Regions from separate parts of the Paraburkholderia sp. UCT31 genome, predicted to be linked through region 2. Evidence: predicted binding sites of a transcription regulator. Region 2 holds the regulator's gene; the other holds the start of a gene.

Region 1 (15,546 bases), on a different contig from region 2:
CCGATGTGCGCCGCCGAGGCGGCGAGAAACATCGAGTGTAACCCGCGGCACGGCGCGGGGGCGTGTCAGGCGGCCCGTCGCGCGCCACTGCGTGCCCGCTTCGTTGCTGTTCGCCCGCTCGCCATAGATGCGATACTCACACCGAACTGTTCCCCGAATGGCGTAGCGAACCGCCAGGCGCGGCACGCCACCCGCCTCTTGCGCACGATGACCGACTCCACCGATACCACTTCTCCCTTCCCCTGGGCCCGATTCATCAAGGAAATCGGCCGCGGCCCGAATGGCGCCCGCGCGCTGACCGCCGACGACACGCGCTCGCTCTACACCGCGATGCTCGACGGCCGCGTCGACGATCTCGAACTCGGCGCGGTGCTGCTCGCGTATCGCGTGAAAGGCGAAACCGCCGACGAACTCGCCGCGATGCTGGCAGCCGCGCATACGTCGTTCGAGCCGGTGCGGCTGCCGCACGGCGCGTTTCGGCCGGTGTCGATTCCGTCGTACAACGGCGCGCGCAAGCAGCCGAACCTCGTGCCGCTGCTCGCGCTGCTGCTCGCCCGCGAAGGCGTGCCGGTGCTGGTACACGGCGTCACCGAGGATCTGGGTCGGGTGACGAGCGCGGAAATCTTCACACATCTGCGCATCGCCCATGCGCAGTCGCACACGCAGATCGAAGCTGGACTTGCGGAGCGCCGCGTCGCGTTCGCCTCGATCGACGTACTGGCGCCCAAGCTCGCGCGCCTGCTCGCGCTGCGCCGGCGCATGGGCGTGCGCAATTCGACGCATACGCTCGTGAAGCTGCTGCAGCCGTTCGCGCCCGCGGGATTGCGGCTCGTGAACTACACGCATCCGCCGTATCGCGACAGTCTCACTCAGCTGTTCGTCACGCATCCCGATGCGGCCGTCGGCGGTGCGCTGCTCGCGCGCGGCACCGAAGGCGAGGCGGTCGCCGATACGCGCCGCCAGGTGCAGGTCGACTGGCTGCATGACGGCATCTGCGAGACGCGGCTGCCGCACGAGCGCTCGTCGCCCGATGCGCCCGAAGTCGAGCTGCCCGAAGCGCGCGACGCGGCGACCACGGCCGCCTGGATCGACGCCGTGCTGCGCGGCGAAGCGCCGGTGCCTGGCGCGCTCGAGCGGCAGGTCGAGCTGATCGTCGATATCGCGAAGACGGCGGCCTGACGGCCGCGGGTTGACAGGCCAACGCACGCCGTCATACATTTGGCCTCATGCGTTCCCTTCCGAACACCCTCCGAATTATCTCCGGCCGCCTGGCGCGGCCCCTATCGCTACGCCTGGCGTAAGTCTCGCGTAGCGCCGCGCGCTGGCAGCTCCGGTTGTCGTCGGCGGTCCTCCCCGTAGTTCCCGCAGTTTCGCTTCACCCCCGTCGTAGTTCTCCACAACCTGTCGTCGTTTGCATTCGTCCGTTTACCGCGCGGACGATGCGAGAGGATCACATGTACGTTGCATGGGCAGCATCCGCAGCGTGCATGCGTGAACAGTCGGCCAACCGCTCGACGTCCCCACCCTCCGCCGACGACACCACGAATGAGGCACCTCACCATGTTGCGCAATCCCGCTGAAAAGTACCGCCCTTTTCCCGCCGTCCGGCTGACCGGCCGCAAATGGCCGAGTCGCACGGTCGACGCCGCACCCGTCTGGATGAGCACGGACCTGCGCGACGGCAATCAGGCGCTGATCGAACCGATGAACGCCGCGCAGAAGCTCGAATACTTCGAGATGCTGGTCGCGATCGGTTTCAAGGAAATCGAAGTGGGCTTTCCGTCGGCGTCGCAGACCGATTTCGACTTCGTGCGCAAGCTGATCGACGAGCGGCGCATTCCCGACGACGTCACGATCGAAGTCTTCGTGCCGTCGCGCGCGGAGCTGATCGCACGCACGTTCGACGCGCTCGAAGGCGCGCCGCGCGCGATCGTGCATCTGTACAACGCGATCTGCCCGTCGTTCCGGCGCATCGTGTTCCCGCAGTCGAAGGATGAGATCAAGGCGCTCGCCGTCGAAGGCACGCGCCTCATCAAGGAACACGCGCAGGCGCGGCCGGGCACGCGCTGGACCTTCCAGTACTCGCCCGAGACCTTCAACACGACCGAGCTGCCGTTCGCGCGCGAGGTGTGCGACGCGCTCGCGCAAACGTGGCGGCCTACGCGCGATCACAAGATGATCGTCAACCTGCCGGCAAGCGTCGAAGCGGCCACGCCGAACGTGTTCGCCGACCAGATCGAATGGATGCATCGCAACCTCGGTTACCGCGACAGCATCGTCCTGTCGGTGCATCCGCACAACGATCGCGGCACCGCCGTGGCCGCGGCGCAGCTCGCGCTGCTGGCGGGCGCGGATCGCATCGAAGGCTGTCTGTTCGGCAATGGCGAGCGCACCGGCAACGTCGATCTCGTCACAGTCGCGATGAATCTCGACGCGATGGGTATCGACAGCGGTCTCGATTTCTCGGATCTCGCGACGATCAGGCGCGTGGCGGAACGCTGCACGCGGCTTCTGGTGGCGGCGCGGCATCCGTATGCGGGACAGGTAGCGATGCGCGGCACGCGCGAGGCGGATGCCGATGTAGACGAGCACGGCGCAAACAGCCGCGACAAAGCTGGCGAATGCGCGACCGCGTGAATTCGCGTTGGGCCTCGAGCCTGCTGCAGCGGAGTGCACACCCGCATTCCGCTGCCGCTGGAGACGCGCTCACGAGGCGCGCCCGCCCGATGAGAATCTCACTCGAGCGCGCAACGGGTCGCCTGCCACGCGATCAGTCGCCACTGCCCGTCTTCGTGCGTGTGAATCGCGGTATAGGCAATCGGAAACAGGAGCGCGCCGTTGTTCGCCTCCATCTCGATCAGCGCGCGGCCCGTGACGACGTAGGTCTCGCGCCCGGCCGGCAAGACATCCTGCGACTGCACCTCGATTTGCCGATAACGACGGCGCCCCGCGGTGATCCCGTCGATGAACTGCCGCTTCGTCTCGCGCTTGCCATTCGTATGGACGTAGCTCACGTTGTCCGCGAGGAGCGTATCGAGCGACTGCCCATCGCCATCGACCATCGCGCGAAAACGCTCTCGCTCGAGCCCGCGAATCGCTTCGATCATCTTTGCCGCCATTGCAGAGCCCCTCGAACACCGCGAGCCGCAGGCGGCCACGGTCAGAAGTGATATTGCAAATATAGCTGGCTGAAATTTATACCAGGATTCGGCTCTTTGATACCGCCATTGGAGACATGCTGGAAGCGGTAGCCGGCGACATACTGCTCACGAGCGCCGAACTGCAGCCCGACGCCCGCCGTCTCGGCGAACTGGAACGAGGTGCCCAACGTGAAGTCGGAAGAAATGCGCGGGCTAGTCAGCAGCCGGACGCCGGCACCCACCTCGATGAATGGCCGCACCGAACCCGCCGACCTGATCAAGCGGATCACCGGCGTCACGCCGATCTCGCCGATGTTGTCGTGAACGTTTCCTTCATTGGTGTGCCACCACGCGACATGCGCCTCGCCGAGCAGCGCGAAATGCCAGTCGCCGATCTGCCACCAGGTCAGGTTTGGATCCCAGACCACGCCGAGATCGAGCGTCCTGACGTGATGGTCGCCGACGCCGGCGGCCACCTGCACGCCGAACTGCTCAGCTTGGGACGCGCCCGCCGCACCCAACAGCAGAACGAGCAGAACGGCAAACGTGCTTTTTAGAATAAGCCCACGCACCACAAGATTCTGCCTGTTCATCCGCCCCCCATACTGCCGAGTATTAAGCGAGCGCCCCCTTTATTCCAAGCACGAATTCAGGAGCAAGTATTTCCCAGATAATGCCCATGACCAGCAATTATTCTCTTTTAAACGGGGCGATGTCAGTCAAACATGAGCCTGCAATCGCTCCGGGCGGTACTTTGTACAGGTCCAACGCGCAAGGCAAATAGAGCGTATGATGGCTATCATAAGTCAAAACTCAATAGGATTTTCTGGAACTCGGATGCCCCTGCGACCTCTAAGTATTAGCACTCGGCAGATCTGAGTGCTAACATCCATCGCTGGAGTCGTTTACTGAGTCCGCTGTTGTCTGATTCCAAAGGAGCTTCACACGTGAGCCATGCAATGACCCTTCCGAGTACTTTGAGCCCGTCGTCGGCTAAGGCCGCTCCGGCAGGTGCACTGGCGCTCTCGCATTCCTCGCTGCTGTCCGGTCACCTGGGCAACATCGACGCCTACATCCAGGCGGTCAACCGGATTCCGATGCTGACGCCGGCGGAGGAACGCCAGTTCGCCACCGAGTTGCGCGAACACGACAATCTGGAGGCTGCGCGCCGCCTGGTGCTGTCGCACCTGCGACTCGTCGTGTCCATCGCGCGTAACTACCTCGGTTACGGGTTGCCGCACGCCGATCTGATCCAGGAAGGCAACATCGGCCTGATGAAAGCGGTCAAGCGCTTCGATCCCGAGCAAAACGTGCGCCTCGTGTCATACGCGATGCACTGGATCAAGGCCGAGATCCACGAGTACATCCTGCGCAACTGGCGCATGGTGAAGGTCGCCACCACCAAGGCGCAGCGTAAGCTGTTCTTCAACCTGCGCAGCCACAAGCAGGGGCTTGGCGCGTTCACGCCGGACGAGATCGACGGTCTCGCGAAGGAGCTGAACGTGAAGCGCGAAGAGGTCGCGGAGATGGAGACGCGTCTGTCGGGCGGCGATATCGCGCTCGAAGGTCAGGTCGAAGACGGCGAGGAGTCGTACGCGCCAATCGCCTATCTGGCCGACTCGCATAGTGAGCCGACTGCCGTGCTGGCTTCGCGTCAGCGCGACCGGCTGCAAAGCGACGGCATCGCAAGCGCGCTCGACGCGCTCGATCCGCGCAGCCGCCGCATCATCGAAGCGCGCTGGCTGAAGGTGGCCGACGATGGCTCGGGCGGCTCGACGTTGCACGAGCTGGCCGACGAGTTCGGTGTCTCGGCCGAACGTATCCGCCAGATCGAAGCCAGCGCGATGAAGAAGATGCGCGGCGCGCTGACCGAATACGCGTAAAGCGTCGAAGCCATGCGCGCGTCAATTGTGTCCCGCCCATGACATAGGTTAAAACGACACGCGTTAATCGGTCGCGCCATTTAGCGACCATCGCGCTCAAGCCCCGCCCTCGCAAGACGGCGGGGCTTTTTCATTCTTTTCGCCCTTTCTTGCGTCCCCGCGGCCGCGCTTCGCGTCGGCCTATCCGCAAGCCGGCCTGTCGAGGCCGGTAAGCGTTTCTTGACGTATCGCAAGTCCGGTAGCAATACTGCACAGACGCGGCAAGTTTCGCGACGTGTTGCCGCCTGGCTAAACCTGAGCGCGCGAGGTTCACCTCCTACAATCGGCATGCATTCGCCGGACTGCCAGACTGCCTGACGGCCAGGGCGGTCTGGATCCAGCCGGACTCACCGGCGTGAAGTCGTCTTCGACCGATCATGACCATAGCCCTGAATCGCAGCAGCACTGTCCGGTCGCGCTTGCGCGGCCGGTTCACCAGGTGGGTGCGCGGTCCAACGCTGGCGCGCGATATCGCCATCATCCTCGCCATCAAGTTCGTGCTACTGATGGCGCTCAAGTACACATTCTTCAATCATCCACAGGCGCAGCACATGATGCTGCCGCCTGAGCAGGTCGCGCAGGCGCTGCTGTCGGTGCCCGCCCCGCATCCGTCTCGAGGTGATCAACATGCCCGTTAGCGAAGTCGTAGAACTGTCGCGGTTCCAGTTCGCCATCACGGCGCTTTATCACTTTCTGTTCGTGCCGCTCACGCTCGGTCTCGCCTGGCTGCTCGTCATCATGGAATCGGTCTACGTGATGACCGGCAAGCAGATCTACAAGGACATGACGCAGTTCTGGGGCAAGCTGTTCGGCATCAACTTTGCAATGGGCGTCGCGACCGGCCTCACGCTCGAGTTTCAGTTCGGCACCAACTGGGCTTATTACTCGCATTACGTCGGCGACATTTTCGGCGTGCCGCTCGCCGTCGAAGGGCTGATGGCGTTCTTCCTCGAATCGACGTTCGTCGGTCTGTTCTTTTTCGGCTGGAACAGATTGTCAAAAATCCAGCATCTGATCGTCACGTTCTGTGTCGCGCTCGGTTCGAACCTGTCGGCGCTGTGGATTCTGATTGCCAACGGCTGGATGAACAATCCGGTCGGCGCGAAGTTCAACTATCAGACGATGCGCATGGAGCTCGACAGCATCGGCTCGGTGATCTTCAACCCGGTTGCACAGGTCAAGTTCGTGCACACGGTATCAGCTGGATACGTGACCGCGGCGATGTTCGTACTCGGCGTGTCGTCGTGGTATCTGTTGAAGCGCCGCGACACCGAGTTCGCGCTGCGCTCGTTCGCGATCGCCGCCGGCTTCGGCCTCGCGTCGGCGCTGTGCGTGATCGTGCTGGGCGACGAATCCGGCTATCGCACCGGTGAAGTCCAGCAGATCAAGCTCGCCGCGATCGAATCCGAATGGGAGACCGCGCCCGCGCCGGCACCGTTCACGATATTTGGCATCCCCAATCAGAAAGAGCAACGCACCGACTATGCGATCCGTGTGCCGTACGCGCTCGGCATTATCGCGACCCGCTCGCTCGACGAACCCGTGGTCGGCCTGCGCGACCTGATCGCCCGAAACGAAGCTCGCATCAAGGACGGCATGCTCGCCTATTCGGCGTTGCAGCGGTTAAAGGGCGGCGACTCCAGCGACGAGGCGCATGCGGAGTTCGACAAGTACAAGGACGATCTCGGCTACGCCCTGCTGCTCAAGCGGTTCACGCCGAACGTCATCGACGCGACGCCAGACCAGATCGCCGCGGCGGCAAGAAGCACGGTTCCGCCGGTGTTGCCAGTGTTCTTCTCGTTCCGCATGATGGTCGGCCTTGGCCTGCTGTTCCTCGCGACCTTCGTGCTCGCCTTCTGGTTCTGCGCGCAGCGCACGTTGCTGCTCGAAAGGCGCCGCTGGTTTCTGCGCTGGGCGGTCATCGCGATTCCGCTGCCGTGGCTCGCCGCCGAGCTCGGCTGGATCGTCGCGGAAATGGGCCGCCAGCCGTGGAGCATCGCGGGCATTCTGCCGACCAACCTGGCCGCGTCGACGCTGACGCCGCGCGATCTGTATCTGAGCATCGGCGGCTTCGTGCTGTTCTACACGGGGCTGTTCGTCATCGAGATCATGCTGATGTTCAAGTACGCGCGGCTCGGCCCTTCGTCGCTGCATACGGGCCGCTATCACCACGAGATCGGACAGCCGGTGACGCAGCCACTGTCGAACACGGCCGCATGACGCACCGCTGCACCGCCCCGGAGGAGAAACCCATATGGACTACGCAGTTCTCAGACTGATCTGGTGGGTGTTGATAGGTGTACTGCTGATCGTCTTCGCGCTCACCGACGGCTTCGACATGGGCGCGGCGATCCTGCTGCCGTTCATCGCCAACACTGACTCCGAGCGACGCATCGTCGTGAACACGGTCGGCGCGACGTGGGAAGGCAACCAGGTCTGGCTCGTGACCGCGGCCGCCGCGATGTTCGCCGCGTGGCCGCTCGCCTACGCGGCATCCTTCTCGGGATTCTACTTCGCGATGCTGCTCGTGCTGTTCGCGCTGTTCTTCCGTCCGGTCGGCTTCGACTATCGCGGCAAGCGCGAGGATCCGCGCTGGCGCAACGCGTGGGACTGGGGCCTCTTTATCGGCGGCTTCGTGCCGGCGCTGGTGTTCGGTGTCGCGTTCGGCAATCTGCTGCAAGGCGTGCCGTTTTCGTTCGATACCGATCTGCGCGTCACCTATCACGGCAGCTTCTTCGGCCTGCTCAATCCGTTTGCGCTGCTGACGGGACTCGTCAGCGTGTCGATGCTGGCCGCGCACGGCGCCGCGTTCGTCAAGTGGAAGACCGATGGGGTGGTTCACGAGCGCGCGTCGAAGGCGCTGCGGCTCGCGGCGCTGTGCACGGTGGTGCTGTTTCTCGTCGCGGGCGCGCTCGTCGCGACGATGATCGGCGGCTATCAGATCGTCGACGCGCCGCCGCTCGACGCCGTCTCCAATCCGTTGATGAAGACCGTGATCGGCGCGCCGGGTTTGTGGCTGAACAACTACGCGCTCTACCCGTGGATGGCGATTGCGCCGCTCGCGGGTCTCCTCGGCGGGGTGCTCGCGGTGCTGCTCGCGCGTTCGCGCTTCGAGGCGACGGCGTTTCTGTCGACGTCGTTGATGATCGTCGGCTTGATCTTGACCGCGGGCTTCTCGATGTTCCCGTTCATCATGCCATCGTCACTCGACGGCCGCAGCAGCCTGACCATGTGGGATTCCACGTCGAGCCGCATGACGCTCGAGATCATGCTGTTCGTCGTCATCGTGTTCCTGCCGATCATCCTGCTCTATACGGGCTGGGTGTATCGCGTGATGCGCGGCAAGGTGACCGCCGCGGCGATCAAGGAAAACCACCATTCGATGTATTGACCGGCACGACGCTGCAACAGAAAACAGGAGTTGGCGATGTGGTATTTCAGCCGGATTCTCGGCGTTGGCGTCGCGCTGGCGTTCGGTGTCGTCAATGTGATGTGGCTCGAATCGCGCGAGGCGGCGCGCTCGGCAAAGCGGGGGACTCGCTAGGCGCCACGCTCTGGTCGTCAACGCGAAAGCGGCACCTTGGGACCAGGTGCCGCTTTTTTATTGGCGTGCTGCGATCGCCGTGCAACTCAACAGCGCTCGACAGCCATCAACCGATCACGCCGGCACCGGCGCCGCGCCCGCGCTGTCGCCTTGCGACGACAGGCGCTCGGCCAGCTTCTGCGCATAGCGCTGCGCGGCCTCGCCGACGACGATATGGAACGTGTCGGTCGACACCCACGCGGTATCGAGCGTCGCGAGGCGCTGACGATCGACCGCCGACGGATCGCGCACGACTACCCGCAGACGCGTCGCCGCCACCGCATCGAGCGATACCACGTTGCCCGCGCCGCCGAGCACGGCGAGCCAGCGCAGCGGATCGGGATCGAGCGGACCGCCTTGCGCGTCATCGGCGTGCCCAGCGTTTCGCGCGACCGGCGCGGCAGCGGTAGCCGCTGCGGCAGCAGCCGGCGCCGATACAGCAACACCCGCCACCTTCACCGCGTCGCCCTGACCCTGCGCGATCGCCGTACGCATCTCATCGGCGATGATGTCCGCCTCCGGTCCGATGATCACCTGCACGTTGTTCGTGCCGCGCTTGAGCACACCGCGCGCACCGATCGACTTCAGTTCGCTTTCGGAGACCTTGTCCGTATCGACGACAGACAGACGCAGACGCGTCGTGCACGCATCCACGACCGACAGATTCGCCGCGCCGCCGAGCGCCGCGATATAGCGCTGCGCACGCGGCACGGCCGCACCAGCCGCCGGCGCGACGAAACCGCCCGCCGCGAGCGACTCGACCAGCTCGTCGGCAGCGGCGGGCTCACGGCCCGGCGTCGCCATGTTGAACTTACGGATGAAGAAGCGGAACAGACCGTAGTACACGACCGAGTACACGATGCCGAGCGGAATCGCCCACCAGCCCTTCGTCGACAGACCGAAGTTCAGCACGTAGTCGATGAAGCCCGCCGAGAACGTGAAGCCGAGGTGAATCCCGAGCGCCGAGCAGATCGCGAGCGACAGACCCGTCAGCAGCGCGTGGATCGCATACAGCACCGGCGCGAGGAACATGAAGCTGAACTCGATCGGCTCGGTCACACCGGTCAGGAACGACGTGAGCGCCATCGAGAACAGCAGGCCGAACACCATCGCGCGACGCTCTTTCGGCGCCTCGTGATACATCGCGAGACACGCGGCCGGCAGGCCGAACATCATCACCGGGAAGAAGCCGGTCATGAAGGTGCCCGCGGTCGGATCGCCAGCGAAGAAGCGGTGCAGGTCGCCCGTGACGGGCGCACCGCCCGCCGGCGTGAAGGAGCCGAACACGAACCACGTCAGCGAGTTGAGGATGTGATGCAAACCCGTGACGAGCAGCAGCCGGTTCAGCACGCCGAACACGAAGGCGCCGAGCGCGCCGGCCGTCGTGAGCCAGTGGCCGGCCACGTCGATCGCGTTCTGCACCGGCTCCCACACATGCCCGAATACGATGCCTAGCACCACGCAGACCACCCCTGTCACGATCGGCACGAAGCGTTTGCCGCCGAAGAACGCCAGGTAGTCGGGCAGCTTGATGTCCTTGTAGCGGTTGTACAGCAGCCCCGCGACGATGCCCGCGATGATCCCCGACAGCACGCCCATGTTCAGCTTGTCGTTGATGTCCTTCATCACCGCGATCTGCACCAGATAGCCGATCGCGCCAGCCAGACCCGCGACGCCGTTGTTGTCTTTCGCGAAGCCGACCGCCACGCCGATCGCGAACAGGAGCGGCAGGTTGTCGAAGATCGCGCCGCCCGCATCGGCGATCATCTTGATGTTGAACACGTCGGGCTGGCCGAGCCGCAGCAACAGGCCGGCCACCGGTAGCACCGCGATCGGCAGCATCAGCGCGCGTCCCAGGCGCTGAATCTTCAGAAACGGATTTCCATCCATCGGTATCTCCAATTTTGTCTCGTAGGGGTAGGTCTTGGTTGAGTGGTGCAGCTATACGGAGACTCGCGCCGCGCGTGAAGGCAGACGTGCTGCCGGGCGCACGGCGTGCGGGTTCTCAAATTCGTTAGTGTTTCAATCGAGGGGCCACGTGGCGCGGCTTGCGGCTCTGACCGCCTGCGCCGAGTCGAGCGCTAGCGCATCGCGGGCGCGCTGGCGACACAGCTGATAGTCGAGCGTGCGCACGCGTGCCTTGATGCCCGGCACGGAGACCGGATCGACCGACAGCTCGGTCACACCGAGGCCCACCAGCAGCGGCATCGCGAGCGGGTCGCCGGCGAGCGCGCCGCACACGCCGACCCATTTGCCGTGCTTCGCGGCACCTTCGACGGTCGCCGCGATCAGGCGCAGCACCGCCGGATGCAGGCCGTCCGCCTGCGCCGCCAGATCGGGCTGGCAGCGGTCCATCGCGAGCGTGTATTGGGTCAGGTCGTTGGTGCCGATCGACAGGAAATCGGCGTGCTGCGCGAGCTGATCGGCGAGCAATGCAGCCGACGGCACTTCGATCATCACGCCAACTTCGACCGGCTCCGTTCTACCCGCTTCGCGTGCAAGCTCGTCGATACGCTTGCGGATGCGGATCAGTTCGCCCGCATCGGTGACCATCGGCAGCAGGATGCGCACGGCGCCGACCGGACGCACCGCGAGCAGGCCACGTAGCTGGTCGTCGAGCAGATCGGGGCGCACCTGCGCGAGGCGCACGCCGCGCAGGCCGAGTGCGGGGTTCGGCTCGGGCGGCAGCGTCAGATAATCGACTTCCTTGTCCGCGCCGACGTCGAGCGTGCGGATGATCGCGGCGCGGCCGCGCAACGCATCGACGATCGCCTGATAGCTGTGGCGATGCTCGTCCGCGCTCGGCGCGGCCGGGCGGTGGATGAACAGCAGCTCGGTGCGCAGCAGGCCGACCGCGTCCGCGCCGTTGTCGACCGCGGCGTTCGCGTCGTCGAGTGTGGCGATGTTGGCGGCCACTTCGATCGCGCGGCCGTCGGAGGTCGCCGCTGCCTGCTGCGACGTGCGGCGATTCGCTTCGCGCACGTCGGCGAGGCGGCTGCGTTCGCGTCGCGCGCGTTCGACGTCGAGTTCGGTCGGCGCGAATTCGAGCCGGCCGGTGCTCGCGTTCACCACCACCTGAGTGCCCTCGGGTATCGCATGCAACGCGTCGCCGAGCGCGACCAGCGCCGGAATGCCCGCCTGACGCGCGAGAATCGCCGCGTGCGAGGTCGCGCCGCCGCGTGCCATCACGAGCGCGGTCACGCGCGTGCGATCGAGCGACGACAGATCCGACGGCGTGAATTCGTCGGCCGCGAGCACCGCCTCGTCCGGCAGCGTGCGAGCCGCGCTGCCCGTGTAGCCGAGCGCGCGCTGCACGCGCTTTTCGATGTCGCGCAGATCGGCGGCCCGCTCGGCGAGCAGTGCGTCCTCCACATTACTCAGGATGCCTACTTGCGCGCGGATGGCTTCGCGCCATGCAAAACCGGCGCTCTTGCCGAGGCTGATCAGATCGCGCGCGGCGTCGAGCAGTGCCGGATCTTCGAGCAGCACGCGATGCACCGCGAAAATCCCCGCCTCGCCGACCGAGCCGCGTTGCGACGCATCGCGCACGATCGTGTCGAGATCGGCGTCGACGGTCGCGATCGCCTTGTCGAGCAGACGGCTTTCCGCCGCCGACGTGCCGCTCGCCTGCTCCGGCGGCTCGAGATCCGCGTCGTCCCAGCGCACCAGCTTGCCGAGCGCGATGCCCGGTGCCGCGCACACGCCCGCGAGCGTGTTCGGCGCGAGCGGCTCGCCCGCGGCGGGCGCCGCAACGACTGCCGCCGGTGCGGCCGCTGGCCGCGCCGCTTTCTGTTCGCGCTTCGGTTCGACCTCGCCGTGCGCTTCGCGCGTCAGTTCGTCAGCGATTGCATCGACCGCCGCCTGCGCGTGCGGACCGACGCCGAGCAACTCGACGCTTGCGCCTTCGCCGGCACCGAGTCCAAGCAGACCCACCACGCTTTCGATCGACGCCTTGCGCCCGTCGTAGCGCACCTCGACCCGTGCGTCGAAGCCGCGCGCCGCTTCGCGCGCCCGCGCCGCGGGCCGCGCATGCAGGCCGCCCGCGTGCGTCAGCGTGATCTGCCGGCGTGCTTCGTCCGTCACGTACGCGGCGCTCGCCTCGCGCACCGCGTCGTGGCTGACGCCCTCGCGCGCGCGCAGTACCAGCAGCGTCGTTTCGCCGGCCTTGACATGCCCGTTCGGCGCCCGCTCGATGACCTCGAACGCATCCGAATTCGCAATCGCGATCACCGAGACGAGGCTCGGCGCATTCAGCGCGATCTGGTCCAGATCGAACTCGATCAGCACGTCACCGGCGTGCACCTGCGCGCCCTGCGCGACCATCGGCGCAAAACCCTTGCCGTTCAGTCCGACGGTGTCGATACCGATATGCAGCAGAATCTGCGCGCCCTCGGCGCTCTCGAGCGTTACCGCGTGGCCGGTGCGCGCGAGATGCGTGACGACGCCGTCGCATGGCGCGACGAGCCGACCCTCGAGCGGATCGACGCCGATGCCGTCGCCGAACATGCCGCCCGAAAACACCGGGTCCGGCACCTTCGCGAGCGGCACGACCGGGCCGGTCAGCGGTGCGAGCAAAACAATGTGATTCTCGGAATGGCTCATCAGGTTGGACTTCTCGACACGTCGCATCGTCATTCTCGTCAGTGAGTTTCGGTGACTTTGTTGAGATGGCGAGGCGCGTCGGGATTGCGCCCGCGCGCAGCGGCAAGATCCGCGGCCATCACGTAAAAGGACAGGATGGCGGCGATCGGATCGAGCGCCGCGTGTGCGGTGGCGACGAGCGGCAGCGAGGCTTGCGCGACGTCATCGGGCGCCGCGAGCAGCACGCGCGCGCCGCGCGCGCTCATGTCGTGCGCGAGTTGCAGCAGACCCGCCTGCTCCGGGCCACGCGGCGCGAACACGAGCAGCGGATAGTCGCGGTCGATCAGCTCCATCGGACCATGACGCACTTCCGCGCTCGAAAACGCTTCGGCCTGGATGCCGGAAGTTTCCTTCAGCTTCAGCGCGGCTTCCTGCGCGATCGCGAGGCCAAGACCGCGGCCAATCACGATCATCCGTTCGATACCGCGCAACTCGTTCACGGCCATCGACCAGTCGAGCCGGCCCGCGCGTTCCAGCGCGTCGGGCAGCGTGTTCAGTCCATCGAGCAACTCGGCGTCGTTCTGCCAATGCGCAACCAGCTGCGCGGAGATCGACAGCATGGCGATATAGCTCTTGGTCGCCGCGACGCTCAGCTCGGGACCGGCTACGAGCGGCAGATGCCATTCGCACGCGTCGGCGAGCGGCGAGCTCGGTGCGTTCACGGCGGCGACCGTCAATGCGCCGGCCGCGCGCAACGCGTTCATCGTGCCGACGAGGTCGGGGCTCTTGCCCGATTGCGAAAACGCGAGCGCAAGCTGGTCGCGCACCTGCAGCGGCGCCTGCTGCAGCGTCGCGACCGACATCGGCAGCGACGCGACCGGCACGCCGAGGCGGCTCATCGTCAGGGATGCAAAGTAGCTGGCGGCATGGTCCGAGCTGCCGCGCGCGACGGTCAGCGCGACATGGCGCGGCTGCTGCGCGAGCTTCGCGGCGAGCGCCGCGACGCGCGAGGTGTCCTTGAGCTGTTCGGCTACTGTTGCGGCGGACGCGAGCGCTTCCTTAAGCATATTCGACAATGGCTTCTCCTTCGACGTAGGTCGCGCTCAGCGCCAGCTCGCGGTCGAATACGACCACGTCGGCCCACGCACCGCGCGCGATGCGGCCGCGGTCCTCGATGCCGAGATAGTCGGCGGCGTAGCGTGACAAACGGTGGGATACATCGGCGATCGGCAGGCCGATCGAGACGAGATTGCGCAGCGCCTGATCCATCGTCAGCGTGCTGCCCGCGAGCGTGCCGTCGGCCAGACGTACGCCGCCGAGGCACTTGGTTACGTGCTGGCTGCCGAGGCGGTATTCGCCGTCGGGCATGCCGGTAGCCGACGTGCTGTCCGTCACCACATACAGGCGCGGAATCGCGCGCAGCGCGGTGCGGATCGCCCCCGGATGCACGTGCAGCAGGTCGGGAATGATTTCGGCGTATTCGGCGTGCGCAAGCGCAGCGCCGACGAGGCCGGGGTTGCGGTGATGCAGCGGCGACATCGCGTTGAACAGATGCGTGAAGCCGCACGCGCCGTGCTTGAGCGCGGCGACCGCGTCGTCGTAGGTGCCGAGCGAATGGCCGAGCTGCACGCGTACGCCGCGCGCCGCCATCTCGGAGATGATCTCCATGTGGCCGGCGATCTCGGGCGCCAGCGTGACGACGCGGATCGGCGCGATCGACAGATACCTGAGCACCTCGTCCAACACCGCCGATACCGCCGCGTCGGGCTGCGCGCCAAGCTTGCCGGGGTTGATGTACGGTCCTTCCAGATGCACGCCGAGCACGCGCGCGCAACCCGGCGTGCGCACCCGCGTGACGTTGCCGAGCCCGGCGACGACGTTCATCAGCTCGTCGCGCGGCGCGGTCATGGTCGTTGCGAGCAGGCTCGTGGTGCCGTAGCGCGCATGCGTGCGGGTGATCGTTTCGATCGCGTCGCCAGCTTCCATCACGTCGGCGCCGCCGCCGCCATGCACGTGCAGATCGATGAAGCCGGGCAGGATGTACGGTGCGTCGTTCGTCGACGGATCGACGCGCTCGCCGGACAGCGTCGTGATGCGGCCGTTTTCGTATTCGAGCGTGCCGTGGATCCACCCTTCGGTGGTGAGTATGTTTCCGGTCAGCATGAGTCTCTCTGGTGCGTGATACGTATGCGGCAAATGGCGTCCGCCGGACTTGCGGCCTGCGAGGGCCGCGCAGCTCAGGTGCGCAATTCAGCGACGAAGTCGTAGTAGTCGTCGCGGCAATAGGTGTCGGTCAGCTCGATCGCGCGTTGATCCGCGC
Region 2 (15,546 bases):
AAGTCACCGATCCCATCGCGACCAATCCGGACGACACGTTGCGCGCCCATGCGCAGGCCAAAGGCTGGCGCATCCTCGAACTCTTCCAACCCTCGTGATCAAGAAACTCATCCGCAAGCTATTCGGCCAGGACACGGCGACCGCTGACGACACGCTCTCCGCCGCCGCCAGCGTCGACGGCAATGCCAATGGCAAGCCGCCGGCGCGCGGCAAGTCCGTATCCGGCACGACCGTATCCGGCACGACCGTATCCGGCACGACCGCTTCCGGCACGGCCGCGCGGCCGCGCCGCAAGTCCGCAGGTGCCGCTGCTGCCGCGCAAGCGCCGCGCGAGCCGGACGTACCCGTCATCATTCCGCACGACGTGCACGGCATCGACCCCACGCTGATCTCGCGCAATGCGATCCGCGTGACCGAGGGCCTGCAACAGGCGGGCTTCCGTGCGTTCATCGTCGGCGGCGCGGTGCGCGATCTGCTGCTCGGCGTCAAGCCGAAAGACTTCGACGTCGCGACCGACGCGACTCCCGAACAGGTGCAGAAGCTGTTCCGCCGCGCGCGCATCATCGGCCGGCGCTTCCAGATCGTGCACGTGCAGTTCGGCCAGGAAATCATCGAAACCTCGACGTTCCGCGCGCTGGTCGATCCGCCCGCGGCCGACGCGCCGCCGCCGAAGCGTCTGAAGCGCGACGAGCTCGACCGCCGCACCCACGCGGTCGATGCGAGCGGCCGCGTGCTGCGCGACAACGTGTGGGGCGAGCAGCACGAGGACGCCACGCGCCGCGACTTCACGATCAACGCGATGTACTACGATCCGGCCACACAAACGGTGCTGGACTACCACAACGGCATGGCCGACATGCGCGCGCGCCTGTTGCGCATGATCGGCGACCCGGCCACGCGCTATCGCGAGGATCCGGTGCGCCTGCTGCGCGTCGTGCGCTTCGCCGCCAAGCTCGACTTCGACATCGACGACGCCACGCGCGCGCCGATCGAGAAGATGGCCGATCTGATCAACAACGTGCCCGCCGCGCGTCTGTTCGACGAAATGCTGAAGCTGATGCTGTCGGGTCACGCGCTCGCGTGCCTGACGCGGCTGCGCCAGGAAGGCCTGCATCACGGGCTGTTGCCGCTGCTCGACGTCGTGCTCGAGCAGCCGACCGGCGAAAAATTCATTTCTCTGGCACTCTCTAACACAGATGCACGCGTGCTCGCCGGCAAGCCGGTGTCGCCGGGCTTCCTGTTCGCGACGCTGTTGTGGCACGACGTGCAGCAGCGCTGGCAGAAGTTCGAGGCCGAAGGCGAGTATCCGGTGCCCGCGCTGCATCGCGCGATGGACGAAGTGCTCGACATGCAGACCGAAAAGCTCGCGATCCACAAGCGCTTCTCGGCCGACATGCGCGAGATCTGGGGCCTGCAGCTGCGCCTCGAAAAACGCTCGGGGCGCAGCGCGCTGAAGCTGCTCGAACACCAAAGATTTAGAGCGGGGTATGATTTCCTCCTGTTGCGCTGCGCATCGGGCGAACTCGACGAGTCGGTCGGCGCGTGGTGGACGGAGTTCATCGAAGGAGACGTCGCCGCGCGCGAGACATTGCTCACGCAAGGCGGGAAGGACCGGAGCCCAAGAAAACGACGGCGGCGCGGTGGCGCCAGAAGCCGCAAATCAGGTGACGGAGTGGAGGGCGGCTCGTCCGCCGAACGCACGGACAACGACGCGGGCCTCGAAGGCTCGCACGAAGACTGACGCGGCGTTCGCGGAGAAGCCGTCAAAACGATAGCTGCAGGAAGTTATGCCATGACGGTTGCTTATCTCGGCCTCGGCGCGAATCTCGGGGACGCGCGCCAGACCCTGAAAGACGCGGTGGTGTGCCTCGCACAACAGCACACCATCACCGTGCTCGCCAAATCGAGCCTGTATCGTACTGCCCCGATCGACGCGGGCGGCGACGACTATTTCAACTGCGTCGTGAAGCTGGAAACGACGCTCCCCGTGCGGCATCTGCTCGCGCTGTGCCACAAGATCGAGCATCAGTTCGGCCGTGAGCGGCCGTTCCGCAATGCGCCGCGCACGCTCGATCTCGACATCCTGCTGTATGGCGATCAATCGATCGACGAAGCCGATCTGATCGTGCCGCACCCACGCCTCGTCGAGCGCGCGTTTGCGCTGGTGCCGCTCGTCGAGATCGACGCGGCGATCGTCATTCCGCTGCATGGCCGGGCCGCCGCGCTGCTCGACAGCGTGAGCGATCAGCGCATCGAGAAAGTAAAGTCGCCCTGCCAGTGCCCGATGCTCAATGCGCTGACCGGCAATTCCGCCGAAAAAGGCCGTTGCGAATGAGTTCGCCGCCGCTCACGGTCACCGCGCCGCAGCTGCGCCCGCCGTTCGGCTATATCGCGATCGAGGGGCCGATCGGCGTCGGCAAAACCTCACTCGCGCGGCGCCTCGCGCAACGCTGGTCGATGCACGAACTGTTCGAACGCTCGCAAGACAATCCGTTTCTTGAACGCTTCTATCGCGACACCACGCGCTATGCGCTACCGGTGCAGTTGCACTTCGCACTGCAACGCGCGCAGCAGGCGCAGGAAGTCAGCGCCGCGCAGGCGAGCGGCACGCCGCTGATCGCCGACTTCATCACGCAGCGAAACGACATCTTCGCGCGTCTGACCTTGCAGGAAGACGAGTGGCAGTTGTACCGCGCGCTTGCCGTGCGGCTCGACGTCAGCGCGCCGGAGCCGGACTTCGTCGTTTATCTGCAGGCGAGCCCAGAGGTGCTGTTCGCGCGCATCCAGAAGCGCGCGGTGCCGATGGAGCTGCAGATTTCCGATGCCTATCTGCGCGCGCTGTGCGACGCGTACAACGAATTCTTCTACCACTACGACCGCACGCCCGTGCTGACGGTCAACGCCGAACACCTGAATCCGCTCGACTCCGACGCGGACCTTGCGCTGCTCGCCGAACGCATCGAGACGATGCGCGGCCGCAAGGAATTCTTTGTCAAAGCCACGTCGCTGTAAGCGGCGCGGCTAGTTCATTTTTTTCACTGGATTGACCATGACTTATTTGCAGGAAGCGAGCCGGAGCGCGATCACCGTGCCGAAACTGCAGGCAATGCGCGACGCTGGCGAAAAGATCGCCATGCTCACCTGTTACGACGCGAGCTTCGCCGCGCTGCTCGATCGCGCGGGCGTCGACGTGCTGCTGATCGGCGACTCGCTCGGCAACGTCCTGCAAGGCCAGGCGACCACGCTGCCGGTGTCGCTTGCCGACATCGCGTATCACACGGCGAGCGTCGCGCGCGCGCGGCCGTCGGCGCTGATCGTCGCGGACCTGCCGTTCGGCACCTACGGCACGCGCGAAGACGCATTCAGGAGCTCGGTCGAACTGATGCGCGCGGGCGCGCAGATGGTCAAGCTCGAAGGCGGCGAATGGCTCGCCGACACGGTGCGGTTTCTGGTCGAGCGCTCGATTCCGGTGTGCGCGCATGTGGGTCTCACGCCGCAGTCGGTGCATGCGTTCGGCGGCTTCAAGGTGCAGGCCAAGACCGAAGCGGGCGCGAGCCAGCTGCTGCGCGATTCGCTCGCCGTGCAGGAAGCCGGCGCGCAATTGATCGTGATGGAAGCGATCCCGTCGCAACTCGCGGGCGAGGTCACGCAGCAGCTGCGCATTCCGACGATTGGTATCGGCGCGGGCCTCGGCTGCTCGGGTCAGGTGCTGGTGCTGCACGACATGCTCGGGATTTTTCCTGGCAAGCGACCGCGCTTCGTGAAGGATTTCATGCAGGGACAGCCGAATATTCAGGCGGCCGTCGAGGCGTATGTGCGGGCGGTAAAGGACGGCACGTTTCCCGGCGCCGAGCACACGTTCTGATGCTTCATTGCCGCGCGAGCGCGCGGCATTCCCGTATTTTTCAGTGCTCTAACCAACAAGCCGTGCCGGCACCGCGCCGCGCAACGCGTTGCACACGAGCAGCGCTTCGGCGTTCAGCACATCCGCCCGCGTCAGCACTTTTTCACCTGCCCGCAAGCCCGACGCCTCGTCGAGCAACACGCTTCGCATTACACCCGGCAGCACGCCTGACGCGAGCGGCGGCGTCCACCATTGTCCCGCGAGCTTCACGAACACGTTCGACCTGCCGCCTTCGGTCAGTTCGCCCCGTTCGTTGAAAAACAGCGTATCGAAGGCGCCCTTCGCTTCGGCTTCGCGCCAGCCGCGGTCGTAGTCTGCCCGGCGCGTGGTCTTGTGGCGCAGCAGCGGATCGGCGGCGTGGGTCGGCGCGAACTGCGCTTCGGGGCCGAGCAGAACACCAACGACCGCATCCGCCAACGGCGCAAGTATCGCGGCCGAGATCTGGGTCACCCCGCTCTTGCTCAAAGCAAGCCGCATTCGATGCGGCATCTGCGCCGGGAGCGTGGCGCACCGCGCTGAAATCTCCCCACGAATGCGCGCTTCGTCGAACCCGAAGCCAAGCGTCGCGGCGCTCGACGACAAGCGCCGCAGATGCCGCTCGACGTGCCGCACGCCGTCTTCCCGCGTCGCGTACATCGTTTCGAACAGTTCGAAACCCGGCTCGGCGCCCATCAGAAAACGTGCTTTCAATCGACACTCCTCGTGCTCGTCGGCGGCCACGCTGTCGAGCACGATGCCCGCGCCGATGCCCATGCTGCCGCGCAGACCGTTCGTGCCACCGTCTGACGCCGATGACGCAGTCAACGTCAACGTGCGAATCGCGACCGACATGCAAAAGTCGCCGCAATCGTGATCATCGCCCGGCGCATCGAGCCAGCCGATCGCGCCGGTATAGAGCCCGCGCGGCGTGCTTTCCAGTTCGTCGATCAACTGCATCGTGCGATGCTTCGGCGCACCGGTAATCGAGCCGCAGGGAAACAGCGCGCGCAGGATCGTCGCGAACGAGGTGCCGTCGAGCAACGTCGCCTCGACAGTCGACGTCATCTGCCACACCGACGCATACGGCTCGACCGAAAACAACGCCGGCACGCTGACCGAGCCGATCCGCGCGACTCGCGACAGATCGTTGCGCAACAGATCGACGATCATGACGTTCTCGGCGCGGTTCTTCGGATCGGTCGCAAGGAACTCGGCGTTACCCCGGTCGACGGCAGGATCTTGCGAGCGCGGCGCCGTGCCCTTCATCGGCCGCGCGCGCAACGTCGGGCCGTGCTTTTCGACGAATAGTTCGGGCGAACACGACAGCACCCACGCATCGTCCGGCAACGCGATCAGCGCGCCGAACGACACGGGCTGGCGCGCGCGCAACCGCCGATAGAACGCGAGCGGCGAGCCGAACACGTCGAAGCCGAGGCGGTACGTGTAGTTGACCTGATAGGAATCGCCCGCGCGCAGGGCGGCGTGAATCGCGTCGATCGCCGCGTCGAACTCGGCGCGATCGACGCTCTCGCGCACGTTCGCGGTGCCCGCGACCGACGGCTCGAAAGCGCCGTTGTCCCGCGCCGTCAGCCACGCGTCGACCTCGTCGCGCGAAAGCTTCGCACAACGTTCGAACAATAAAAAACGCAGCGTGGCATTGCCACGCTGCGTTTCAGAAGACCGGCGCGCATCGAAACCCATCAGCGCGCGGCCAAATTCATAATCGGCGAGCACAACAGCGTGCAAACCGCTCCGGGTATCCGCCGCGACGCTGTCGCACACGGCTTCGAGTTGCGCCGCCTCCGTGCAGACCCGCTCGCGCACGAAACCCGCGTACAAGCGGCTCGACGGAAGCGCCGCCGTTGCACCGCAATCGTCGAGCAGCGCGAACGCCGCGCCGCGACTGTCCACCGTCATACTGACCGCCGAATCAAATCAATCGAAAAAGCTCTTTACGCGATCGAACCAGCTCTTGCTTTGCGGACTATGCCGCGAACCGCCTTCCACGAGCGCCTTTTCGAACTGCTTGAGCAGATCGCGCTGCGCTTCGGTCAGCTTGACCGGCGTTTCAACCTGCACGTGTACGTACAGATCGCCGGCGATGCTCGAACGCAGCCCCTTGATGCCCTTGCCGCGCAAACGGAACGTCTTGCCGGACTGCGTGCCTTCCGGCACCGTGAAGCTGGCGCGACCGGCGAGCGTCGGCACCTCGATATCGCCGCCGAGCGCCGCGGTAGTGAACGGGATCGGCATCTGGCAATGCAGATCGTCGCCGTCACGCTCGAACACCGAGTGCTGCTTGATATGAATCTCGACGTACAGATCGCCCGCCGGACCGCCGTTGATGCCCGGTTCGCCGTTGCCGGCCGAGCGGATGCGCATGCCGTCGTCGATACCGGCCGGGATCTTCACTTCGAGCGTCTTGGTTTCCTTCACCTTACCCGCGCCGTGGCAGTGATTGCACGGCTCGGGGATGTAGGTACCGGTGCCGTGGCACTTCGGGCAAGTCTGCTGGATGCTGAAGAAGCCCTGCGACATGCGCACCGAACCCGAGCCGCTACAGGTCGGGCAGGTTTCCGGCTTGGTGCCCGGCTTCGCGCCCGAGCCATGGCAGACTTCGCACGAAACCCAGCTCGGCACGCGAATCTGCGTGTCGTAGCCGTGTGCGGCCTGCTCGAGCGTGATTTCCATGCTGTAGCGCAGATCGGCGCCGCGATACACCTGCGGGCCCGCGCGGCCGCCTCCGCGTGCGCCGCCGCCGGCCGCCTGGCCGAAGATGTCGCCGAAGATGTCGCCGAATGCATCGGCAAAGCCGCCGAAACCTTGCGCGCCGGCCCCACCCATGTTCGGATCGACGCCCGCGTGACCGTACTGATCGTACGCGGCGCGCTTTTGCGAATCCGACAGCATTTCATAGGCTTCCTTCACTTCCTTGAAATGCTCTTCCGCATCCTTGTGACCCGGATTGCGGTCGGGGTGGTGCTTCATCGCGAGCTTGCGATAAGCCTTCTTGATTTCGTCGTCGCTCGCGTTCTTTGCGACGCCCAGAACCTCGTAGTAATCCCGTTTCGCCATATCGGTTCAACGCCGCCGCGCAAAGCGACGCGGTAGCTCCTTGTGAATGCTGTGGAGTCTCACGACTCGTCCGGCCGCTGTCTGCGCCGCGCCAGGGCACGGTTCAAAACAACGCCCTCCATAAAACAAACGTGCCCGGAGAGCCCCAAAAAGGCTCGCCAGGCGCGAAAACCGCTCTTGCACTTTGGGCGCCCCGGGGGCGCCGTTCTCGTGCAGCCGGGCCGCGCACATTGCTGTGCACGGCTTTACGGTCGGATGCCGACCTGGCTTTAGTCTTTCTTCACTTCCTTGAAGTCAGCGTCGACCACATCGTCGGCCTGCTGGCTCGCACCCGCCGATGCACCGGCTCCGCCCGCCGCGCCCGCCGCCGCTTCGGCACCTTGCGCAGCCTGCATGTCGGCGTACATCTTCTCGCCCATCTTCTGCGAGGCCGTGGCCACCGCTTCGATCTTCGCTTCGATCGCGGCTTTGTCGCTCGAGTTGCTCTTCAGCGCGTCTTCGAGGTCCTTCAACGCGGCTTCGATCTTGTCCTTCTCGCCAGCTTCGAGCTTGTCGCCGTACTCGGTCAGCGCCTTCTTCGTGCTGTGGACGAGGGCGTCACCCTGGTTGCGGGCGTCGGCCAGCTCACGCAGCTTGTGATCTTCTTCCGCGTTCGCTTCGGCGTCCTTCACCATCTTCTCGATTTCGGCTTCGGACAGACCCGAGTTCGCCTTGATCGTGATGCGGTTCTCCTTGCCGGTCGCCTTGTCCTTCGCGCCGACGTGCAGAATGCCGTTCGCGTCGATGTCGAAGCTCACTTCGATCTGCGGCACGCCGCGCGGTGCCGGCGGAATGCCTTCGAGGTTGAACTCGCCGAGCAGCTTGTTGCCCGCTGCCATTTCGCGTTCGCCCTGGAACACCTTGATCGTCACGGCGCCTTGATTATCATCAGCCGTCGAGTAGACCTGCGCGTGCTTGGTCGGGATCGTCGTGTTCTTGTTGATCATCTTCGTCATCACGCCGCCGAGCGTTTCGATGCCGAGCGACAACGGGGTCACGTCGAGCAGCAGCACGTCCTTGCGGTCGCCCGACAGAACCTGGCCCTGGATCGCGGCACCAACGGCCACGGCTTCGTCCGGGTTCACGTCACGGCGCGGATCCTTGCCGAAGAACTCCTTCACCTTTTCCTGCACCTTCGGCATACGGGTCATACCGCCGACCAGGATCACGTCGTCGACTTCGCCGACCTTCACGCCCGCATCCTTGATCGCGACGCGGCACGGCTCGATGGTGCGTTCGATCAGGTCTTCAACCAGCGCTTCCAGCTTGGCGCGCGTGATCTTCAGGTTCAGGTGCTTCGGACCCGATGCGTCCGCCGTGATGTACGGCAGGTTGATTTCGGTCTGCTGGCTCGACGACAGCTCGATCTTGGCCTTTTCAGCCGATTCCTTCAGGCGCTGCAGCGCGAGCACGTCTTTCGACAGATCGACGCCCTGCTCCTTCTTGAACTCGCCGATGATGTAGTCGATGATGCGCTGGTCGAAGTCTTCGCCGCCGAGGAACGTATCGCCGTTCGTGGACAGCACTTCGAACTGCATTTCACCGTCGACGTCCGCGATTTCGATGATCGACACGTCGAACGTACCGCCGCCCAGGTCGTACACCGCGATCTTGCGATCGCCCTTTTCAGCTTTGTCCAGACCGAACGCGAGAGCCGCGGCGGTCGGTTCGTTGATGATCCGCTTGACTTCCAGACCGGCGATGCGGCCGGCGTCCTTGGTTGCCTGACGCTGGCTGTCGTTGAAGTACGCCGGCACCGTGATCACGGCTTCCGTGACGGTCTCGCCAAGGTAGTCCTCAGCGGTCTTCTTCATCTTGCGCAGGACTTCGGCGGAGATTTGCGGCGGCGCGAGCTTCTGGTCGCGCACTTCGACCCACGCGTCACCGTTGTCGGCCTTGATGATCTTGTAGGGCATCAGGCCGATGTCCTTCTGCACTTCCTTCTCTTCGAAGCGGCGGCCGATCAGGCGCTTGACCGCGAACAGCGTGTTCTTCGGGTTCGTGACCGACTGACGCTTGGCCGGCGCGCCGACCAGGATCTCGCTGTCATCCATGTAAGCGATGATCGACGGCGTGGTGCGCGCGCCTTCCGAGTTCTCGATGACCTTGACCGAGTTGCCTTCCATGATCGCCACGCACGAGTTGGTCGTGCCGAGGTCGATACCGATGATTTTGCCCATTTTTACAAATCTCCTGACTTTGATCGCTGCGGAAAGCGCCCGGTTGGCCCATCTGGCGGCGGGACGATCCGCTCTCAATTCATACCTGCACTCAAAATGAGTGCGGCCACATCGTTTTCAAGACCTCTTTTGCGATGCGGTCTTTAATTTTTTTCAATCACGGGGCGAGGCGCCTGAATCTTCGCTGCGAGCCCGCTCCGTCAGTCTGCGCGGCGCGCCCGGCGTGGTTCGCCGGAGGTGCCTGAATCGATCGGACCTTTGCGGCACGTAGCGATGCGAAGCGACGCAGCAGACGCCACCGGCGCAAACGCCCGGAGCGAGTGTCGACGTGATTACTTCGGCGCCGCGACGGTCACGAGCGCGGGACGCAGTACGCGATCCGCGATCACAAAGCCCTTTTGCAGCACCGCGACGACGGTGTTCGGCTCCTGGTCGGCCGGCACCATCGAAATGGCCTGATGACGATGCGGATCGAACTTTTCGCCGACCGGATTGATCGCCACGACTCGACCCTTCTCGAGCGCGCCGCTCAACTGCCGCAGCGTGAGCTCGACGCCTTCGCGGACCTTCTGCAAGTCGTCGGACGAATGGGCGACGGCCGCCTCGAGACTGTCGACCACCGGCAGCAGATGCTCGGCGAAGCTCTCGATCGCAAACTTGTGCGCCTTGGCGACGTCTTCCTGAGCGCGCCGGCGTACATTTTCGGTTTCGGCCTTCGCGCGCAGGAAGCTTTCCTGCAACTCGGCGATCTTCGCCTGAGCGTCGGCCAGCGCCTGCTCGGCGGCACCCTGGGCGGGTTCCGCGGCGGCGCCGGTGTCCGGCTGTTGAGCAGCGGCCCCGGCCGCCTCGGCGGCCTGGCGCGCGGCTTCGTCGGCGGGCGTGGGATTCTGGCTCGTCGGGTTCTCTTGCGTGTTTTCCATGTCGCTGAAAGTCGTTAAAAAGTAAAAGCCAAAGGCGGTGCAAGCCGTTCCGACACAGTACGATTCATGCTTTGCAAAATCGCGACACGCGTCTTCGCGCCGATCCGCCAGACCGGACCCCAGATGGGGCCTGAAAAAGCCGTTTCAAGCGGGTCGAGGGTTTTTTCGCACCACCGACGTGCAGGCGAAATGCGCCGTAACAAGCCTCAACGTGGCGCAATCAGATAGAGATTGAGTGCAGCCCGCAACTGACCTATTCTCCAGTCATGGAGCGGCAACGCCACGTTAACCCTAATCTGACGTAAGCGTTACCGACACCTGACAGTCGTTCCGATAGCCTGTTTCAGCCCATCAAGGGGAGTACCGTGAAACTGACCTTTGCAATCGGGGTGGTCGCACTGGTACTGATCGCGGGCACCACGACCATCTGCATGTCCGGTGCGGTCAACGACCACACCACCGAGTACGGCGGCGCACACGCCACCGTGGAGCAGTTTCTCAATCCCCACCTGAAAATCTGTCGATAGTGCGCCGGTCGCGTTTGGTCGGTCGGCCGTGCAGCGCGGCGGCCGGCTCGTGGTAGACCTTGCGCCGTTCCTGCTCGACCTGCCGCTTCTCCTTGCTCTGCGCGGTTTCCACATAAAGCGTCTGCGCGACGCTCGCCGGACCGCGTACGTCGCATACGCCCAGCACCTCCACCTGCCACACGTAGCGCTCGATCTCGATTTCGACCAGATCGCCGACACGCACGTCCTTCGCCGGCTTCACGGCGACGCCGCCGATACGCACCCGCCCCTTGTCGACCGCCTCCGCGGCCAGCGAACGCGTCTTGAAGAAGCGCGCGGCCCACAGCCATTTGTCGATGCGCAGTTTCGCGCCCGGTTCGGTTGAAATGCGGTAGTTCATCTGCGTATTCAAGCTCCTGTCGTGTGCGGCACCGGCACCGCCTGCACGGGCCAGCCCTGCAGATGCTGCGCAACGATTTCGCCAAGCGCGGCAACCCACGGCTGCGACGCGTTCAGACAGGCGATCCGGTGAAACTCCTTGCCACCCGCCTGCAGAAATTCGCCGCGCACTTCCATGCCGATTTCCTCGATCGTTTCGAGGCAGTCGGCGGTGAAACCCGGGCAAAACACGTCAGCACGCCGCACGCCTGCCGCGCCGAGTTCCTTCAACGTCGGCGCCGTGTAGGGCTGCAGCCATTCGGCATTGCCGAAGCGCGACTGGAACGTGATGCGGCATTCGACCGACGTCAAATCGAGCGCCTGCATCAGCAGCGCGCCGGTCTGCTGGCATTGCTCGTGGTACGGGTCGCCGAGGTCGAGCGTGCGCTTGGGCACGCCGTGGAAACTGAGCACGAGCTTGTCGCCCGCCGCGAAATCGGGGCGGCCGTGCAGATGCCAGTAGTGGTGCACCTGTGCGGCGAGCGCCGCGATGTACGCCGGGTGATCGGCGTACTGGCGCACGGTGCGGACTTCCGGCTGGTTGCGCATGCGCTTGAGCGCGGAAAAGGCTTCGTCGAACGCGGTCGCAGTGGTCGACGCCGAATACTGCGGATACATCGGCATCAGCAACACGCGCTCGGCGCCCGCGAGCTTCAGCTGGTTCAGCATTGCCGGAATGCCGGGCGTGCCGTAGCGCATCGCGTAGTCGACCAGCACCGTGTAGTCGTTCAGTTGCAGCAGATGGCGCAGGCCCTCGACCTGCTTTTCGGTGTGGACGCGCAGCGGTGAGCCCTCGGGCATCCACACCGCCGCATACTTCTTCGCAGAGCTGCGGCCGCGAAACGGCAGAATCAGCAGACGCAGAATGAGCTGCCACAGCAGCGCCGGAATTTCGACCACGCGAGGATCGGACAGGAACTGCGCGAGGTAGCGGCGCACCGCGCGCGGCGTCGGCGCGTCGGGCGTGCCGAGATTGATCAGCAACACGGCGACGCGATGCGACGTGGCGTTCTGTGAAGGCCGCTCGAGGTCGAAGCGCATAGGTAGCAGAAATCACCGCATTTTGCGGCGAGTCGATTCAATGGAGATTCATTATAGCGGCGCGGGTTCTGCCCGGCGCCGCCAGAGACCCCTGGCCATTCGGACGATTGGCAGACACCGCGCGTTCGCGCATCATGATCGCCACGGACTGCGATGACGACAGTTCCGCGGAGCCCGAGGACTACTGCTGGCTGAGCGTCATGGACAACAGCCGCGCGGTGATGTCCACGATCGGAATCACGCGGTTGTAGGCCATGCGGGTCGGTCCGATCACACCGAGCGTGCCGACGATCTTGCCGTTCACCTCGTACGGCGCGGTGACGACGCTCATTTCCTCGATCGGTACCAGATTCGATTCGCCGCCAATGAATATTTGCACGCCCGCCGCGTGACTCGACACGTCGAGCAACTGAAGGAGGCTGGTCTTCTGGTCGAACACATCGAACAGCTTGCGCAGGCGCGCCATGTCCGACGAAAGATCGGCAACTTCGAGCAGATTGCGCTCGCCCGAGATCAACACGGTCTCGCCGGTGTCGGATTCGTCGGTGCTGGCGGTGACGGCCGCGTGCATCAGCGAGGTCATGTCGCCACGCAGCTCGTCGATTTCCTCGCGCAGGCGGCGGCGCACCTCGTCGAACGAGAGACCCGCGAAGTGCGCGTTGATGTAATTGGAGGCTTCCACCAGCTGCGAAGGCGAAAAGTCGCGCTGGGTGGCGAGGATGCGGTTTTGCACGTCGCCTTCGGGCGTCACGATGATCAGCAGAATGCGCTGGTCGGACAGGCGCATGAATTCGATCTGCTTGAACACGTGGCTGCGACGCGGCGTGAGCACGACGCCGGCGAACTGCGACAGATTTGACAGCACGCTCGCCGCCGCGGCGACGATCTTCTGCGGCTCGCCCACCTGCAGCGTGGTCTTGACGGTGCGCGTCACGGCCTCCTCGTCGGCGGCGGATTCGACGGTCAGCATCGTGTCGACGAACAGGCGGTAGCCGCGTGGCGTCGGAATGCGCCCTGCCGACGTATGCGGACTGATCACGAGCCCCAGATCCTCGAGGTCCGACATCACGTTGCGGATCGTGGCCGGACTCAGTTCGAGGCCCGAATAACGTGACAGCGTGCGCGAGCCGACCGGCTGACCTTCGGCGATGTAGCGCTCAATCAGCGTTTTGAGGAGGGTTTGTGCGCGAGGATCTAGCATGACGAAAAATTTTAGCTCATTGGCATCGCAGCCGAGAGCGCCCGCGGCGCCCGCTCCCGGCGAATGCACCGCCGTCGGCGGGCTCGCATGTCATCGGGTCTTCACCATTCTAACGATAATCGCGACATACGCAGACGCCCTGCGTGCGCCGCCCCACAACCGGGTTGGTCTGCGGTTCTTTTCAGGCCCTACCTATGGTGTAATGCCGGCATGCAAGTGACCAGCCAGTTCAAGACCGTCGCGCTCGTCGGGCGCAGCAATACGCCAGGCATCGGCGAGCCGCTGACCGCGCTCGCCGCCTGCATCGCGAAGCTCGGCCTCGAAGTCGTGTTCGAAGCAGACACCGCCGCCGAAATCGGCGTGACCGACTATCCGGCGCTGCGTCTCGCCGAGATCGGCGCGCGCGCCGACGTCGCCGTGGTGCTCGGCGGCGACGGCACGATGCTCGGCATCGGCCGCCAGCTCGCGCCGTATCGCACGCCCTTGATCGGCATCAACCACGGGCGGCTCGGCTTCATCACGGACATTCCGATCTCCGACATGCGCGAGATCGTGCCGCAGATGCTGTCCGGCAATTTCGAGCGCGAGGAGCGCTTGCTGCTCGAAGCGCGCATCGTGCGCGACGGCACGCCGATCTACCACGCGCTCGCGTTCAACGACGTGGTGGTCAACCGCAGCGGCTTCTCGGGCATGGCGGAGTTGCGCGTGTCGGTCGATGGCCGCTTCATGTACAACCAGCGCTCGGACGGCCTGATCGTCGCGACGCCGACCGGCTCGACCGCGTATTCGCTGTCCTCGCAGGGGCCGATCCTGCATCCGCAACTACAGGGCATCGTGCTCGTGCCGATCGCGCCGCACGCGCTGTCGAACCGGCCGATCGTGCTGCCGGACGAATCGAAGGTCAGCATCCAGATCGTTTCCGGGCGCGAGGTGAACGTCAATTTCGACATGCAGTCGTTCACGTCGCTGGAGCTCGGTGACACGATCGAGGTGCGCCGTTCGCGTCACACGGTGCCGATGCTGCATCCGGTCGGCTACAGCTACTATGCGACGCTACGCAAGAAGCTGCACTGGCACGAGTACCCGTCGCACGAAGAAGACCCGAGGCCGTAAGCGGCACTTTGATTTCGCACGCCGCCGCGGCCGCCACCCGAATCCCAAGCTCACCCGACGACCTCCATGCTTCGCCACCTCTCGATACGCGACTTCGTCATCGTCGCCGCGCTCGACCTCGAATTCGACAGCGGCTTTACCGTTTTCTCGGGCGAAACCGGCGCCGGCAAATCGATCCTGATCGACGCGCTCGCGCTGGCACTAGGCGCGCGCGCCGAGGCGAGCGTCGTGCGCACCGGCGAGAGCCGCGCCGACATCACCGCGGAGTTCGAGACGCACGCACAGGTCGATCAATGGCTCGACACGCAGGCGCTCGGCGCGGCCGACAACGGCCAGCACGGCGGCACCGTGATGCTGCGGCGGGTGGTCGACGCGAACGGCCGCTCGCGCGCGTTCATCAACGGTACGGCGGCCACGCTCGCGCAGCTGCGCGAGGTCGGCGAGATGCTCGTCGATATTCACGGCCAGCACGCGCACCAGTTGCTGATGCGCCCCGACGCGCAGCGCGAGCTGTTCGACACGCACGCGGGCCTGTCCGACCTGGCCGCCGCCGTCACGCGCGCGTGGCGCACGTGGCGCGACAAGGCGCAGGTCGTCGAGCACGCGCAAACGCGCGATCGCGAGCTGCAACTCGAACGCGAGCGACTCGCGTGGCAACTCACCGAACTCGACAAGCTCGCGCCACAGCCGGGCGAATGGGAAGAAGTCAACACCGAGCATCGGCGGCTGTCGCATTCCGCGAATCTGATCGACGGCGTGCAGGGAGCGCTCGGCGCGCTGTCCGAATCGGACGACGCGATGATCACGCATCTCGGCTCGATCGTGTCGAAGGTGCGCGACCTCGCGGAGATCGACCCCGCGCTGAACGACGTGCTCGCCGCGCTCGAACCGGCCGAAATCCAGTTGCAGGAAGCCGCGTATTCGCTGAGCCACTACGCGCAGAAGCTCGAGCTCGATCCGGAGCGGCTCGCGCAGGTCGAAAAACGCCTCGACGCGCTGCACTCGGCCGCGCGCAAGTTCCGCCTGCGGCCTGAGACGCTGCCGGAAGAACACGCCGAGCGGCGCAAGCAACTGGCCGCGCTCGACGCCGCCGCCGACCTCGACGGCCTGCGCGCCGCCGAAGCGCAAGCGAAGGAAGTGTTCGTCGCCG

The links. Region 2 encodes HrcA, which represses chaperone genes, less so after heat shock. Its sites were predicted from a motif close to TTAGCACTCNNNNNNNNNGAGTGCTAA; they were not measured.
Region 1: the regulator HrcA is predicted to act here: its motif matches at 4,000-4,026, upstream of rpoH (RNA polymerase sigma factor RpoH).

The regions. Positions count from the first base shown of each region.
Region 1 covers NZ_VZQP01000019.1:65,136-80,681, forward strand. The annotation lists gene ybiB (DNA-binding protein YbiB) at 208-1,179, shown strand; partial or broken gene F6X40_RS17840 (2-isopropylmalate synthase) at 1,561-2,595, shown strand; gene F6X40_RS17845 (nuclear transport factor 2 family protein) at 2,736-3,119, opposite strand; gene F6X40_RS17850 (acyloxyacyl hydrolase) at 3,161-3,733, opposite strand; gene rpoH (RNA polymerase sigma factor RpoH) at 4,088-5,023, shown strand; gene cydP (cytochrome oxidase putative small subunit CydP) at 5,440-5,700, shown strand; gene F6X40_RS17865 (cytochrome ubiquinol oxidase subunit I) at 5,690-7,282, shown strand; gene cydB (cytochrome d ubiquinol oxidase subunit II) at 7,317-8,453, shown strand; gene cydX (cytochrome bd-I oxidase subunit CydX) at 8,490-8,606, shown strand; gene nagE (N-acetylglucosamine-specific PTS transporter subunit IIBC) at 8,721-10,535, opposite strand; gene ptsP (phosphoenolpyruvate--protein phosphotransferase) at 10,668-13,247, opposite strand; gene F6X40_RS17890 (SIS domain-containing protein) at 13,286-14,302, opposite strand; gene nagA (N-acetylglucosamine-6-phosphate deacetylase) at 14,286-15,389, opposite strand; gene F6X40_RS17900 (GntR family transcriptional regulator) at 15,464-15,546, opposite strand, start outside.
Region 2 covers NZ_VZQP01000007.1:107,200-122,745, reverse strand. The annotation lists gene F6X40_RS07570 (HAD family hydrolase) at 1-98, shown strand, start outside; gene pcnB (polynucleotide adenylyltransferase PcnB) at 95-1,741, shown strand; gene folK (2-amino-4-hydroxy-6-hydroxymethyldihydropteridine diphosphokinase) at 1,793-2,335, shown strand; gene F6X40_RS07555 (deoxynucleoside kinase) at 2,332-3,012, shown strand; gene panB (3-methyl-2-oxobutanoate hydroxymethyltransferase) at 3,050-3,865, shown strand; gene pabB (aminodeoxychorismate synthase component I) at 3,914-5,800, opposite strand; gene dnaJ (molecular chaperone DnaJ) at 5,819-6,958, opposite strand; gene dnaK (molecular chaperone DnaK) at 7,228-9,177, opposite strand; gene grpE (nucleotide exchange factor GrpE) at 9,510-10,097, opposite strand; gene F6X40_RS07525 (hypothetical protein) at 10,463-10,624, shown strand; gene F6X40_RS07520 (RNA-binding S4 domain-containing protein) at 10,596-11,003, opposite strand; gene hemH (ferrochelatase) at 11,012-12,082, opposite strand; gene hrcA (heat-inducible transcriptional repressor HrcA) at 12,264-13,283, opposite strand; gene F6X40_RS07505 (NAD kinase) at 13,494-14,396, shown strand; gene recN (DNA repair protein RecN) at 14,463-15,546, shown strand, end outside.